DNA from 2 places in the Thalassorhabdus alkalitolerans genome. Region 2 is predicted to be linked to the other one. Evidence: a T-box and tRNA genes for the amino acid it is inferred to sense, from the RefSeq annotation. Region 2 holds a T-box; the other holds one or more tRNA genes.
What was found. A T-box is a leader RNA that pairs with one kind of tRNA and senses whether it is charged. The one in region 2 lies ahead of tyrS (tyrosine--tRNA ligase), so its partner is inferred to be a tRNA-Tyr.
Positions count from the first base shown of each region.

Region 1: it has a tRNA-Tyr gene. The T-box ahead of tyrS (tyrosine--tRNA ligase) is inferred to sense a tRNA for this amino acid. The anticodon was not compared.

Region 1 covers NZ_JBHSOZ010000009.1:12,895-20,259, reverse strand. Annotated here, with positions in the region: gene ACFPU1_RS14425 (anti-sigma factor) at 1-409, opposite strand, end outside; gene sigW (RNA polymerase sigma factor SigW) at 428-991, opposite strand; gene ACFPU1_RS14415 (aspartyl-phosphate phosphatase Spo0E family protein) at 1,207-1,374, shown strand; tRNA gene ACFPU1_RS14410 (tRNA-Ala) at 1,547-1,622, opposite strand; tRNA gene ACFPU1_RS14405 (tRNA-Gly) at 1,631-1,704, opposite strand; tRNA gene ACFPU1_RS14400 (tRNA-Gly) at 1,711-1,785, opposite strand; tRNA gene ACFPU1_RS14395 (tRNA-Lys) at 2,000-2,075, opposite strand; tRNA gene ACFPU1_RS14390 (tRNA-Tyr) at 2,092-2,177, opposite strand; tRNA gene ACFPU1_RS14385 (tRNA-Glu) at 2,279-2,353, opposite strand; gene ACFPU1_RS14380 (D-alanine--D-alanine ligase family protein) at 2,520-3,737, opposite strand; gene ACFPU1_RS14375 (UDP-N-acetylmuramoyl-tripeptide--D-alanyl-D-alanine ligase) at 3,758-5,344, opposite strand; gene ACFPU1_RS14370 (alpha/beta fold hydrolase) at 5,351-6,130, opposite strand; gene ACFPU1_RS14365 (manganese catalase family protein) at 6,584-7,365, shown strand, end outside.
Region 2 covers NZ_JBHSOZ010000003.1:99,288-106,652, reverse strand. Annotated here, with positions in the region: gene ACFPU1_RS03125 (ABC transporter ATP-binding protein) at 1-1,116, shown strand, start outside; gene tyrS (tyrosine--tRNA ligase) at 1,301-2,545, opposite strand; T-box leader at 2,593-2,816, opposite strand; gene ACFPU1_RS03115 (MarR family winged helix-turn-helix transcriptional regulator) at 2,831-3,343, opposite strand; gene ACFPU1_RS03110 (GDP-mannose 4,6-dehydratase) at 3,732-4,694, shown strand; gene ACFPU1_RS03105 (hypothetical protein) at 4,860-5,441, shown strand; gene ACFPU1_RS03100 (glycosyltransferase family 2 protein) at 5,618-6,628, shown strand; gene ACFPU1_RS03095 (hypothetical protein) at 6,704-7,365, shown strand, end outside.

The DNA of each region.
Region 1 (7,365 bases), on a different contig from region 2:
CAGGAATGACAACCATTCCGTTTTCTTTGTTGATGTGAACATTCCCGCTCCCCTGGACTGATATTTCCTGGCCGGATTGATCATTCCATATTGAAAATACACTTGAAGACATTAAAAGAAGAAAGATAGCAGAGGCTGCAGCCACCGGGTGGTTATACGCCCATTTTTTCCAGGCAGCTCTTTTTCTTTTTTTAGGGAGCTGTTCCATTACACTGGCTGTGAAAGAGCCAGGAGCCTCTAAATGCGAGGCACTTTGTATAAAAGCTATTGTTTTTGTTGTTTCATGATAATGGGAATGGCAAGTGCTGCACTTTTTTAAGTGCTCATAGAACGAGGCTCTTTCTTTCGCGTCTAACTCTTCGTTAAAATAGCTTTTTAGCACTCGATCATGGTAGTGATCACAAGCCATGGTAATTCCCTCCCTTCATCATGCGCCGCCAAGTCGCTTTCTTAACGCTTCCCTTCCTCTATGCAAGTGAGTTTTCACGGTATTTGCCGGCAGATCTAATATGTCACTAATTTGTTTTATGGGCAAATCTTCTATGTACCTTAAAATAATAGCTGACCTGTATTTAGGAGGCAAGTAAGAAATTTCCTTTTGAATCCACTCCTGCATTTCTACAGTTACCACTTCTTCCTCAGGCAATGGCCCTGCTGCTGCAACCTGTGAGTAACCTGTGACGCCCTCTGTACCTTTCACCTCTGCATCCAGTGAATAATCAGGCTTCTTTTTCCGTAAGCGGTCAATACATAAATTTGTAGCAATGCGGAACAGCCAGGTAGAAAACTTCCTTTGCTCATCAAAGCTTTCAATATTGGCATAAGCTCTTAAAAAAGCTTCCTGTGCAACATCCTGTGCTTCATGAGCGTTTCCTGTCATCCGATAAGCAATTTGGTATACTTTATCTTTATAAAGATCGATCAATTCTGCAAACGCCTCTTGATCCCCGTTTTTCACTTCTTTAATCAGCCGTTTTACCAGGGCATCCATTATCTCAACCTCCGCCCAGCTCGGGTCCTTCTTCTACGAAAGAAGGAGCTTTAAAGTTTCATTATCTCGATAAGAAAATCAATCTTCCTTATTGTACCAAAAATTTTTTCGCACCAAGATATGCATATGGAAGATTTTTTAAAAATATGCTATTTGTAATGTTTGCTTTTCCTAAATTGGGGGTATACCATATTTAGGAAAAAGTGGAGGAAGAGGTGAAGATTGTGCCGGAAGAAAGCCTCATCAATGAAATTGAGATGATCAGGGAGCAATTGAATAAAGAAGCGTGGAGTAAGCCTCTGTTCTCCAACGAGGTCGTTCAACTAAGCAAGAAACTCGACTCATTATTAAATAAATATGACTCTTATTTTGCAAAGCATTAATTACCTTCAGTGATGACTGAGGGATATTTTTTTCTTCTCTTGTTCTTTGGGAAAGCTGTTTTACCGATGACAGTCTCTAAACATGCGTTCATTTTCTTCTGCTTCCTGAACTTTGGTATGTATAAAAACACAAAAAAAACCTTAGTGTATCACTAAGGATCGTTATCATTATTGGTGGAGCCTAGCGGGATCGAACCGCTGACCTCCTGCGTGCAAGGCAGGCGCTCTCCCAGCTGAGCTAAGGCCCCTTCTTATATGGAGCGGGTGATGGGAATCGAACCCACGACATCAGCTTGGAAGGCTGAGGTTTTACCACTAAACTACACCCGCAGATTATGGAGCGGAAGACGGGATTCGAACCCGCGACCCCCACCTTGGCAAGGTGGTGTTCTACCACTGAACTACTCCCGCATGCAAGAAGACAAACGAGAATCCGTACTTATGTAAATCATATTAAAACATGTCGGCAAAAAAGCCGACTCTAACACGTCCATGAATGGGGAACTATTAAGTAAATGGTGAGCCATGGAGGATTCCGACGCAACGCTAGTCCCGTCGCTTCCTTGCTGTGCTTCTCTGTTACGGGAGAACCGTAGGTGAGAATCACGCGACTCATGTGTATAAATGGTGAGCCATGGAGGATTCGAACCTCCGACCCTCTGATTAAAAGTCAGATGCTCTACCAACTGAGCTAATGGCTCGTACATATAAATAAAATGGTGGAGGGGGACGGACTCGAACCGCCGAACCCAGAGGGAGCAGATTTACAGTCTGCCGCGTTTGGCCAACTTCGCTACCCCTCCAAAAAAGATACCTTCCAATTAAAACATATTGAGGCTTTCATGTCAACCTCAATTATATTTTATGAAAAAAACAAAGCCCTCTTCCATGAGAGCAAAAGTAGTGGTGACCCGTACGGGATTCGAACCCGTGTTACCGCCGTGAAAGGGCGGTGTCTTAACCACTTGACCAACGGGCCATGTTGAAATGAATATATATTGTCTTACTGACAAAAAATATTATATATCAAACTATATTCTAAATCAATAGGTTATTACTATTTTTAGAGAAAAAATTTAAGATCTTTTTATTTCTTTTAAAAAAAGGGAAGAGGCTGCCTTTGATGGCTGCCTCTTTTAGCTTTCCTAACGGTTACTCGATTTTGAGCCGCCTTTGCTTCCACCTTTTGCTCCTTGAGCACTATGCAAAGAAAATAAGTTAGAATCAATCGAAAACGTAAGCTTTTCTCTTTCTCTTTTACGCTTTAAAGCAAATTGAATCATTTGGTGAGTAAGCTGCTTGAAGTCTTTTCCAGCTGGATCCCATAAGTAAAAAGATAAAGAACCGGGAATGGTGTTAATTTCATTTATATATACTCTTTGTTCGCTGTTATCAATAAGGAAATCAATACGAGAGACGCCGCTGCAGCCAAGAAGCTGAAATGTATCAATGGCAAGGTCTTTCACTTCTTCTTCAAGGTTTCCTGGAATGTCTGCTGGAATAATACGGTCTGTGCTTTCCATTCCTTTAGAGGCTCCGCCTCCTCCTTTACCGCCACCTTGATATTTGTCCTGGTAGCTCAAGATTTCTTCGGTTTTCAGAACTTCTTCAATAACGGAAGCTTCTGCATCCTCGTAATCTCCTAAGACAGAGCAGTTTACCTCTTTCATATCGGTCACCATTCGTTCCACAACAATTTTGGCGGCAAATTCCATGGCTTCCTCTACAGCTGTTTCTAATTCTTCCCGGTTTCCTGCTTTGCTGATTCCCACACTAGAGCCAAGATTAGCCGGCTTGACAATTACCGGATATTGAAGCCTTTCTTCTATCTCTTCGATAAAATCCTCGCTGTCTGCATTCCACTGGCTATTATAAAACCATACGTAATCAAGAATCGGCAGACCTGAGTCCCTTAATACCTGCTTCATGAGAATTTTATCCATTCCAACAGCAGATGATGGAACATCACAGCCAACATAAGGCAGGTCAAACAATTCAAATAGTCCCTGAAGCACGCCGTCTTCTCCAAATGTACCGTGAATGATTGGGAAGGCTACATCAATCTCAGCCATTATTTTCTTTCCAAATTTAGGGGCAGGGTCTTTCTGCAGAGCAACTCCGCCCGCCTCATTCTTCGTGACAATGACCTTTTGAGCCTCTGAAAGAAGCTTTTTGATATCCTTATAATTATCAATATCCAGGAGCTGTTCTCCCGTATACCAGTTCCGATCCTTACTTATATATACTGGTATAACCTCATACTGGCTGCTGTCCATCTCATTGATGGCCTGGAGAGCTGAGATTACAGAAACCTCATGCTCAACAGAGACACCGCCAAAAAATACTCCGACTCTAGTTTTCATGCCGCTTTCCTCCTAATTTCTCACTCATTGAATGTATCGGGTAAATCATTCTCTAAAAGAACCACTGATTTTTGAGTTGCAAGCTCATTCATTTTGTCTAAAGCTTCTTGCAGGTTTCTTGCTACAAAGTACTGGGATTCGGGGTACCCTTTTTCCTTTAAGCCATCCTGCAAAGGAATTGTTTGTTTTTTTCCGACGAGAATAACAAAGTCACAAGCGTCAGCTGCGTGCATCCCTAACGCTTTGTTTAATTCATACTCTCTATCTCCCAGTTCAATCATCCCGGGAGTAATCAGAATCTTGTATTCTGGCATCTGTCCCAGAACCTCAAGAGCCATCTTTGAACCAACCGGATTGGAGTTAAAGGCATCATCAATGATCGTGATATTTCCATTCGGCTTTTTAAGCTCAAGACGGTGCGGAACAGGCTGTGCCTTTTTGACTGCTTGTGCAATCTTTTCAAGGGGAATACCCTTCTCTGAACCAATGGCTACCGCTGCGAGGATGTTGTAAATATTATGACGGCCAAGCAGCTTTGTCTGCATTTCCACAGAGGTTCCATCGTACTTTGTAACGGTAAAATGAGTTCCTTTTGAGGAATAAGTAATATCAGTAGCCCGGTAATGGAGGTCCTCTGCATCAATGCCGTAATACATGGTTCTGACTTTATTTTTTTGTTGGTATGCCATAATGTTCTCATCGTCTTTATTTACAAACGCTGTCCCATCATGAGGCAATGTTTCTACAATCTCATATTTTGTTTTCTTAATATTATCAAGAGTCTTGAAAGTGTCCAGATGCTGTTCTCCGATAGCAGTCAGAACACCGTATTTGTGATGAACTAACTCACAGATTTCCTGAATATCATGCTCTTGCTTAGCGCCCATTTCTGCAATGAAGATTTCGTGGTAGGGCTTAAGCATTGTTCGAATCGTTTTTGTTACGCCCATTTTGGTATTATAACTTTCAGGAGTCATCAGGACATTAAATTGAGAGGAAAGCACTGTTTCAAGCATATGCTTAGTACTTGTTTTTCCATAGCTCCCTGTTATCCCCACTACCTCCAGGTTAGGCATACTTTTAATGATCTTTTCCGCATCATTAAAGTAATACTGGTTAACCTGGCTCTCAATCGGCCAGTTAATGGTATTGGCAGCAATCATGACAAAGTAGGCCAAAATATTGCTCACAATCAGCGGAATCATAAACCAAAGAAGGGAAACCTCGGCTCCTGCCCCAATCAAAGCTGCAACGACCGCAACGATAAGGTAAAGGATACCTATAGTTGCTAACAACCGTTTTACCCTCGGGGTAAACACTAGCTTTTTCTTTTCAGTAACCTTTGGCTGAAAATAAATATTTAATCCATAAAGAGCAGTACCAAGAAGAAGTGCAGTGTTTTCAGCCCCGAAAATCAGTGGGATAATGGCAAGCAGAGGCCAAAAGTCCTTTCGCTGGTACACCAAATCTTTATGTTCGTTCATCCACTTCCAAATCCGCTCATTGCGGTAGGAGTTAAGCTGGAGCATATGAGTGCTTTTCTTTATTCTGATCGCTGTATAAAAGCCCCAGACACTTAAAAATAGTATAATCAATAAACTTGTCATAAAGCGTTATTCCTCCTTGTCTTTCTGAAGGAAGTTATCGATAATCATCAGAAACTCATTTAAATTATCCAGGTACGCGTAGTGGCCTGCACCTTTAAGAACCACCAGCCCGGCATCGGGAATCTTTTCTTCCATCAGTTTTCCATCTTCCACCGGAGTTGCCTCATCATTTTCCCCCCACACAAGCAAGGTAGGAACTTTTATATCCGGCAAATGATGCTGCAGGTCTTCGTTGACTACATGCACCAGAGATTGCTGCATCACTCCTGATACATTCTTGTAGTCTGCCGAACCCACTTTTCCTTTTATTTTGTTTAATATTTCTTCCCGGTATTTGCTTAAGCCCGGGAGCCTTAGTACTTGTTTGCATGCTTTGTACGTATAGACCTTAATATAATACTTCAATTCTCTTTTTGGCTTTACCCCGGCGCTGTCTACCAGAATAATCTTACGGATCGGGTGTTCTGAAGCATACTCAGATGCATACTTAATAGAGACCCTCCCCCCAAAAGAATGGCCTACCAGCACAGGATCTTCAATTTCCAGCTTCTGCAGAAACTGCTTAAATAAATAAGTATATTGACCTACGCCCCAAGGTTCCGGTGGCTCGTCACTTTCCCCAAAACCAGGGAAATCTATCGACCACACGCGAAAATTCTTTTCTAAAAATTGATGCACAGGGGCAAATGCTTGTATATTCGCTCCCCAGCCATGAAGCAGAACAATATTTCGGCCTTTGCCGGATACATGATAGTTTACGTTCACTCCGTCAATGTCTATGAACACAAAAATACGCTCCCATTCTTATTTTCTTCAGTACCTGTTATGTAAAGTGCTCATTCACACCATCTCTTCAAGACTGGCTTTATAAAAGAGTTTCTTTGAAAATAATAAATATAAGTAGTTTTGCACACATTTACACCACTTTATCTTACCACAGATAAAAGCAAACGAGAATGAACTCTTTGTCACATTCCCTTGCTGTCACACTTACTTATTATCTACACCTCTCTCCCTACCCTGTATTAAAAAAGAATAATCTCCTTTCTTACTTTTCACGGGCCTTTTCCTGCTTGCTGAAAAATATCCTTTTCTAATTTATGCGAAATCTTTTGACGGTATGAAGGGACAGACAAATTTCGGCTCCAAAAACCTATTTTTAATGAGTTTAAATAGGAAAGAAGAGGGTAGAAGAAACAGGAAGATTTTTCTTCAATTTTCTAAAGGAGTTGTTTATTCATGTTCCAAAGATTCGATCGTTTACAGATTGAACTTCCAAAGCCCGACAAACCAGATCCGGATGCAGCAAACGCGGTACAAGAGTTAATGGGCGGACGTTTTGGTGAAATGTCAACCTTGATGAACTACATGAACCAATCCTTTAATTTTCGCTCTAAAAAGAAACTAAAACCCTATTATGACCTTATTGCAAGCATCACTGGCGAAGAGCTTGGACATGTAGAACTGGTAACTGCCTCTATTAACTCATTGATGGAAGGTGCTACGGATCATAAATCTCCCTTAGATGCCCCGTTAGAACCAGGTAAATCTGCAGCTAACCCGCACCATTTTATAGTAAATGCCCAGTCCAGCATGCCTGCAAATGCCTTAGGCCAGCCATGGCAGGGAGATTACGTTTTTAACAGCGGAAACCTTGTACTCGACCTCCTTCACAATTTCTTTCTTGAATGTGGAGCCCGGACTCATAAAATGCGTGTCTATGAAATGACAGATAACCCGGCAGCACGAGAAATGATTGGTTACTTACTTGTTCGCGGAGGTGTTCATACAGTAGCATATGCGAAAGCACTTGAAACATTAACAGGAGTAGATGTGAAAAAGATGCTTCCAATTCCAGATCTAGAAAACAGTAAATTCCCTGAGGCAGAGCAGCATGAAAGACGAGGCCTCCACAGAAAGCTTTTCACCTTCTCTCCGGAGGATTATAAGGATATTGATAAAATCTGGGTCGGGGAGCACCCCGAAGACGGCAGCACCCTCGAAGTGGTTGAAGGCATGCC
Region 2 (7,365 bases):
ATTTATAAAATTTACGGTGGAGATGTCACAGCTGTAGAAAATTTTAATTTGGATATAGAAGATAAAGAATTTATTGTTTTCGTTGGTCCATCAGGCTGTGGAAAATCTACTACATTAAGAATGATTGCTGGGCTCGAGGATATTAGTAATGGAGACTTGGTTATAAATGGAAAGCGAATGAATGATATCCCTCCTAAAGACAGAGATATAGCTATGGTCTTCCAAAATTACGCTCTTTATCCTCATATGAGTGTATATGATAATATGGCTTTTGGTCTGAAGCTTCGAAAGTTTAGCAAAACAGAAATTAAAGAACGAGTGGATAATGCAGCAGACATTCTAGGTTTAAAAGACTATTTGAATAGAAAACCAAAAGCTTTATCTGGAGGACAACGACAAAGAGTTGCGCTTGGAAGGGCAATTGTACGAGATCCCCAAGTTTTCCTTATGGATGAGCCGCTTTCAAACCTTGATGCAAAACTACGCGTGCAAATGCGTGCTGAAATAATTAAGCTCCATCAACGCCTTCAATCTACAACGATATATGTAACCCATGACCAGACGGAAGCAATGACTATGGCAAGTCGGATAGTCATAATGAAGGATGGAGTTATCCAACAAGTAGGTACTCCAAAAGAGGTTTATGAAAAACCAATAAATGTATTTGTTGGTGGATTTATAGGCTCTCCGGCTATGAATTTCATTGAGGGAACATTAAAAAATAACAAATTTGTAACAGAAAACACAGAAATAACTATTCCAGAAGGAAAGCTTAAGCAATTAAAACAAGAATCTTTGCCACATAATAAATTGATTTTAGGGATAAGACCTGAAGATGTTCATGATGAGCTTGTATTTATCGATTCTTCACCAGATTCAAAGATCACTTTAGATATTGAGGTCGCAGAGATGAATGGAGCGGAAACATTACTTAACAGTACCATAGACGGCCAAAAATTGATTGCAAAGATTGATTCCCGAACGAATATCGCTAGTGGCAGTAAATTAGAGGTTGCTTTCAATATGCATAAAGTACATTTCTTCCATCCTGATACAGAAGAAAGGCTTACTTACACTTCCAATAAAGAAGAAAAAAAATCAGCTATAAGCGGTTAACCATAACCTTTTCTTTAAAAGATTACGTTTATTAAGATAGACCCAAGAAAAGATCACTTGGGTCTTTTTATTTAGCTAGATTAGAATCAATAGAATAAGCTATACTTCCATGTAATATTTTAAAAGTTCCCCAAGAAGAAATTATCAAAAAAAAGGTACAACAAAAAGTTGTACCTTCCCTCGATTATAATTTTATTTTAGCAAATTTACGTTTTCCTACTTGTACGATTAAGCCATTACTTAAGGTAATAACAACTCCCGTATCTTCTATTCTGTTCCCATCCACCTTGACACCTCTATTTTCAATCATACGCCGGGCTTCACTTTTAGATTTCAAAAGATCCAGCTGAACAAGGAGATCTATTACGGATACTTCGGGGTTGCCCTCCCATTCATACTCTTGAATGACTTCTGGTGTTTTCCCTTGTTGAAAGACAGAGACAAAGTGCTGCTCTGCCTGTTCAGCTGCTTCCCTTCCGTGATACATCTCAACAATCGTTTTTCCTAATAACATCTTGGCATCTCTTGGGTGAAGCTCCCCTGACTGTACCTTGTTCTTTATCGTTTCAACCTCAGTTGGGGATAAATTTGTAATGAGTTCAAAGTATTTGATGAGCAATTCATCTGGAATGGACATTGCTTTTCCGTACATCTCATTTGGACTTTCATCAATACCAATGTAGTTTTTCTTTGACTTTGACATCTTTTCTACACCATCAATGCCTTCCAATAGAGGCATTAACATCGCTACCTGCGGTTCTTTTTTAAACCTTTCTTGAAAGTGCCTGCCCATAAGAACATTAAAGTGTTGATCGGTTCCCCCAAGTTCTATATCACTTTCTAAAATGACAGAGTCATATCCCTGCATGACCGGGTAGAAAAATTCATGAAGGGAGATCGGTTTACGAAATGCCATCCGCTCCTCAAAATCGTCTCTTTCAAGGAGCCGGGCAACAGTGACCTTCCCGGCCAGGTTGATCACCTCTTCAAATTGTAAGGGACTGAGCCATTTTGAATTATAGTGAAGTTCTACTTTCTCCATATCAATTACTTTTCCAAATTGTTCGAAGTAGGTTTTTGCATTTTGTCGTACTTCTTCATCGGTCAACTGCGTTCTGGCAACAGACTTCCCTGTAGGATCTCCGATTTTTCCAGTAAAATCACCAATAATGAGCTGAATGGTATGGCCATTCTCTTGGAACTGTCTGATTTTATTGAGTACCACCGTGTGGCCAAGGTGAACATCTGGAGCCGAAGGATCTAATCCAAGCTTAATTTTTAATGGCTTGCCTTCAACAATAGATTTCACCAATTTGTTTTCCAGCTCTTCGGTTGGTATTATCTCACGAACTCCCTGCACATAAAAATCTAATTGTCTTTGGACTTCTCTTGCCTGTTCTTCTGTTAATTGCTTTTCACTTGTACTCATCATCGTCTTCCTTTCTCTAAATAAAATATAAAAAACCACGCCCCTGCTAAAGGGACGTGGTTATTGTTGTACGCGGTACCACCCTTTTTGAAGAGCATGAACTGCTCTTCCACTCATTTCGTTAACGGTATCACCCGTTCTTTGCTGCTGCACATTCACAAAGACATCTCTAGGAGGTAATTCATAGCTGCCTTTATGTCAGTTCACACCAGCCACTGACTCTCTGCAAAAGGGAGGTAGACTACTACTAAGTTCCTATCATCGATTTTTTTTATTTACTTTTACTTAAAAGTTGTTCCCTTTAATGACTTTTCGCAACAGTTCAGAGACTTGCTTTTTTTCCTCTTCCCGTAAACTACTGACAATCTCGACTTCTCCCTGATGGAAGCGAGGATATAGCTCCTGCATGACTTCCCTGCCCTTTTCGGTGATCGAAAGGTACGTCATACGCCTGTCGCGATTATCTGTACTTCGCTGGCAAAGATCCTTTTTCTCCAGTGTTTTCGTAATGTTGCTAACCGTCGCTTTGCTCACTGCTGAGAGTTCTGCAGCTCTTTTTGTTTCAACGCTTTTCCATACCCACAAATCATAAAGGATGGAAAACGCAGTCCAGGAGAGTCCGTAATCTGCAAGGACTTCACGCTCCATTTTATTTCTCAAGCCCTGTGCAATCCGATAAATATTTGTAACCACTGCGATAGATTCTAAATGTAACGATTCGATAGGCAGTTTCGTTAAATGATTGATCGTATCAATTTCTTCCGGAAGCAATTCACTATCATTATCAAAGGAATGGATGACGGCCACCTCGTTTACATAATCATTAGCTATGAAACGATTTTAGCAAAGACATTAGCAATTAACAATACAAAGATATAAATAATAAACACAAAATGCTGACAGTTTTTGATCGGCAAGGATCTAAAAACTTCGTATAATTGTTTTCGTTCACTAAACAAATGGATTCATCACCATATTTCTCAATAATAAACCTGTTGTTAATGTATTAATAACTGGAAACCATGTAACGTTGTGAACCTCAAAATTTAGTTGTCTGAACTAATAAAGTACAACCTCAATAAAAAGTTTACTAGTAAAATTAATCAAAAATTTGGAATGGAGTGTCACTTCTTTTATACATCCATAAATTATTTATATTACGGGATTATTTATTGAGGTGGCTAACATGGAAAAAAATACGCTAATTACTGGAGTTGCTGGATTTCTAGGTTCTAGCTTGGCAAAAGACCTTCTTCGTAAAGGTTTAACTGTTATTGGCTTAGATAACTTATCAACTGGCAAAATTCAGAACTTAGACAGTATTATGACTCATCCTAACTTTTTTTACTTTTATGCAGATGTATGTTCTCCAGAAATTTTCGAGATGAAAGAACTGGTAAAAACAGAAGAGATTTATCATTTGGCTTCTCCGGCTTCACCGAAATTTTATCAAACAACTCCTTTTAAAACCATTGAAGTAAATACATTAGGAACAAAAAACATGTTGAAATTAGCAAAAAGGAACTCTGCGAAGATAGTTTATACGAGTACAAGTGAAGTATATGGAGACCCGGAAGTCCATCCTCAGAATGAGCAATATTCCGGATCAGTAAAAACCTGGGGTCCAAGAGCTTGCTATGATGAATCAAAACGTTTAGGAGAGGTATTCTGCTTTTTGTATTACACCCAACATGGGGTAAAAGTTAAGGTTGCCAGACTTTTTAACACCTACTCGTTTGGATTAAGGAATGATGATGGAAGAGTCATCTCTAACTTTGTCACTCAGGCTATTAATAATGAAGATATAACCGTATACGGTGATGGAAAACAAACCCGTTCCTTTTGTTATGTCTCTGATACTGTAAATGCTCTACAGTTAATGATGGAAAAAGAAGAAGCAAATGGTGAAATTATAAATGTTGGAAATCCGGATGAATTTTCCGTTCTTGCTATAGCAAAAATGATAAAAAAATTGGCAAACAGTTCAAGTAACATTACATTTAATCCCCTACCCCTTGATGATCCTAGAAAAAGACGCCCCAATATCGATAAAGCAAAGCGATTGTTAGGTTGGGAACCAAAAGTTTCGTTAGAAGAAGGGTTGATAAATACAATAAATGCCTATCGCAAAAATAATAACAATGGATAGTACATCCATTTTGACGCCCAGCTTCCATTAAATGGGCGTTTTTTCTTTATAGCTTAGAAACTTAGTCAAAAATAAAACAATACTTTGAAGCATAAAATACTGCAATTATGTCTATTGGCTTTTTTGCCCTAAAAAAATATTCCATGTGTAGGGGGAGACATATTTATGAATAAGTTCGAAACGATTACTGTAATGAGAAAAGGTGAAAAAACGTACATTAATAATCCAACAAAATTTTGTCTGATTGGGAAAGGCCATCAGGGAGCCGTTTTTAGAGTCTCCTACGATCGTTGTGTGAAAATATATGTAAAAGAAAAATATTGCACTCGTGAGAAATATGCATTAAAGGCAGCCCAGGATTATAATATAGTTCCAATCATTTACGAAGCTGGCTCTAAATATATTGTTATGGAATATCTCACCGGCGGAACTCTGGCTGATTACCTTTTACAATATCGCACCTTTCCAGAAGAGACAGTAAAACAAATTCTTTATATTTTTAAAATGATGGAGAAAATTGGTTTTTCTAGGATTGATGCAAAACTGCGTCACTTGCTTATGAGTAAAGAAGGTGAAGTTAAAGTTGTGGATCATGTAAATTCATTTAGAAAAAAGCATTTCTTCCCTGTTGATTTTTTTAAAGATCTTAAAAAGATTAATCTTTATGACTCATTTATAGATCAAGCCAAAAAGATTGACCAAGAGCAAATAAATAAATGGAAAAATCAAATGGATAATCAGGCGTAAGCATGATTATGCCTCTCAATAATAAAAAACAAAAATTAGTGTCAAACACTTACTTATAACAATAGACTACAATAATCAGTTCAAAACCTTTTCCGTCAGCGACAAATCAATAGAAAATAACATTTAATCCAAGAAATACTGAGTGGTGTCTAGTCTTTAACAGGGTGGGATCGAATATGTTAATATCAGTTGTTATGGCCGTGTACAATGAAGAAACTTATGTTGCTGAAGCTGTAAGCAGCATACTAAATCAAACCTATAAAAATTTTGAATTTATAATTGTAAACGACGGTTCAACTGATAACACAAAATCAATTCTCGAACAGTATAAAGATAGTAGAATTAAAATTCTCGAATTGCCTAAAAACATAGGAGTTGCAAATGCAAGAAATATTGGTGTTAAAAACGCAATAGGAGATTGGATTGCGGTCCAGGATGCTGATGATGTTAGTTTACCTAATCGTCTGGAAGAATGCGCATCATTTATAAAAGAACATCCCCGTATTTCAGCTGTTAGCTCGTTAATTGAGTGTATTCCAGGATCCTCGCCACTTACAGCTGAAAAAATTGAATTTGAAGAAAATATCTATAATCGCTTTGACACTGGTGAAAAGGTGAAGGATGCTCTTTATTATGGCTGTCCTATTTGTCATGGATCAGCAATTTTCTCGAAAGCAGTTTTTGAAAAAGTAGGCGGTTATAATTTGAGCTACAAAATAGGTCATGATTATGATTTATGGATTCAATTATCAAAAATTCTGCCTATTGAAAAACTCCCTAAAAAGCTCTACCAATTTCGCTTTAACGAAAATTCCGTCTCCCGCTCAGATGTTAAGGCAACTTGTAATGAAGTTATCTTAATTTCAAGTGTTAATATTTGCGAGTATTTAAAAATAGAACTTGACTCCCCTCCCACTATCCTTGTTTTTGGAACAGAACAAGCTAATAAAAATTTCAAAAAAAGAATTAAGCCACAAATCCCAAAAAAGTACGGGTCTTTCAATTATATAAAACATGAAAAGGCCAGTGACATAACCAAAGCATATTCTTTATTTAGAAAAAAAAAATTTAATGCTTTACTCATGCTGGATCACGAGCAGGCCTATGAAGCTAAAAGATTCTTTAAAAGACAGGGTCTAAAAAAGAATCAAGATTTTTTTGTCGTTTGGAATATAACCAATGATTGAGCTTTGTCCAATTTTATCTTACACATTTTTATATCAAAATGTTGATGGTAAAAGCTTTTTGGGGGGAGATACTTAATGATTATAGGAACGATAGTTACAGCAGCTCATTTGCATAAAACAATGATACTTGCACAATCTCTAAGAAGGCATATGGCAAATTGTAAAATCATTGTTTGTTTACTTGAAAAAGATACACCAAAGGACTTCAAAGAATGTCCTTTCTTTGATGAGCTTGTTTTAGCAAAGGATTTAGGATTTGAAAATTTCAATCAATTTATTTTTCAATATAATATGGATGAAGGAACTTTGGCATGTAAACCCCAGTTAATGAAATACTTACTAAGAAAACATCCTGAGAAAGATTATTTTATATTCATGAATAGCGAGATGAAAGTGTATAATTCTTTCGATGACTTAATGTCCCTGCTTGACGTGTACCCCATCATTCTTACCCCTCATCATATTAATTTTCCTGAAGAAATAAATGAGGATTTACCAAAATGGTATAGTAAATACGGTTTATTTAACTCTAGCTTTCTAGCGATTAGAAGACATCAAAAAGCAGAAGATTTTATCTTATGGTGGGAGAGACGATGTAACAGGTCTTGTTATGCAGATCCTAACAAAGGGATATATTATGATCAAAAATGGTTAGATTTTGCTCCATGTTATTTCCCAACTTTCTCTTTAGACCACCCTGGATATAATGTTGCTTTTTGGAATTTAGACGAAAGAAG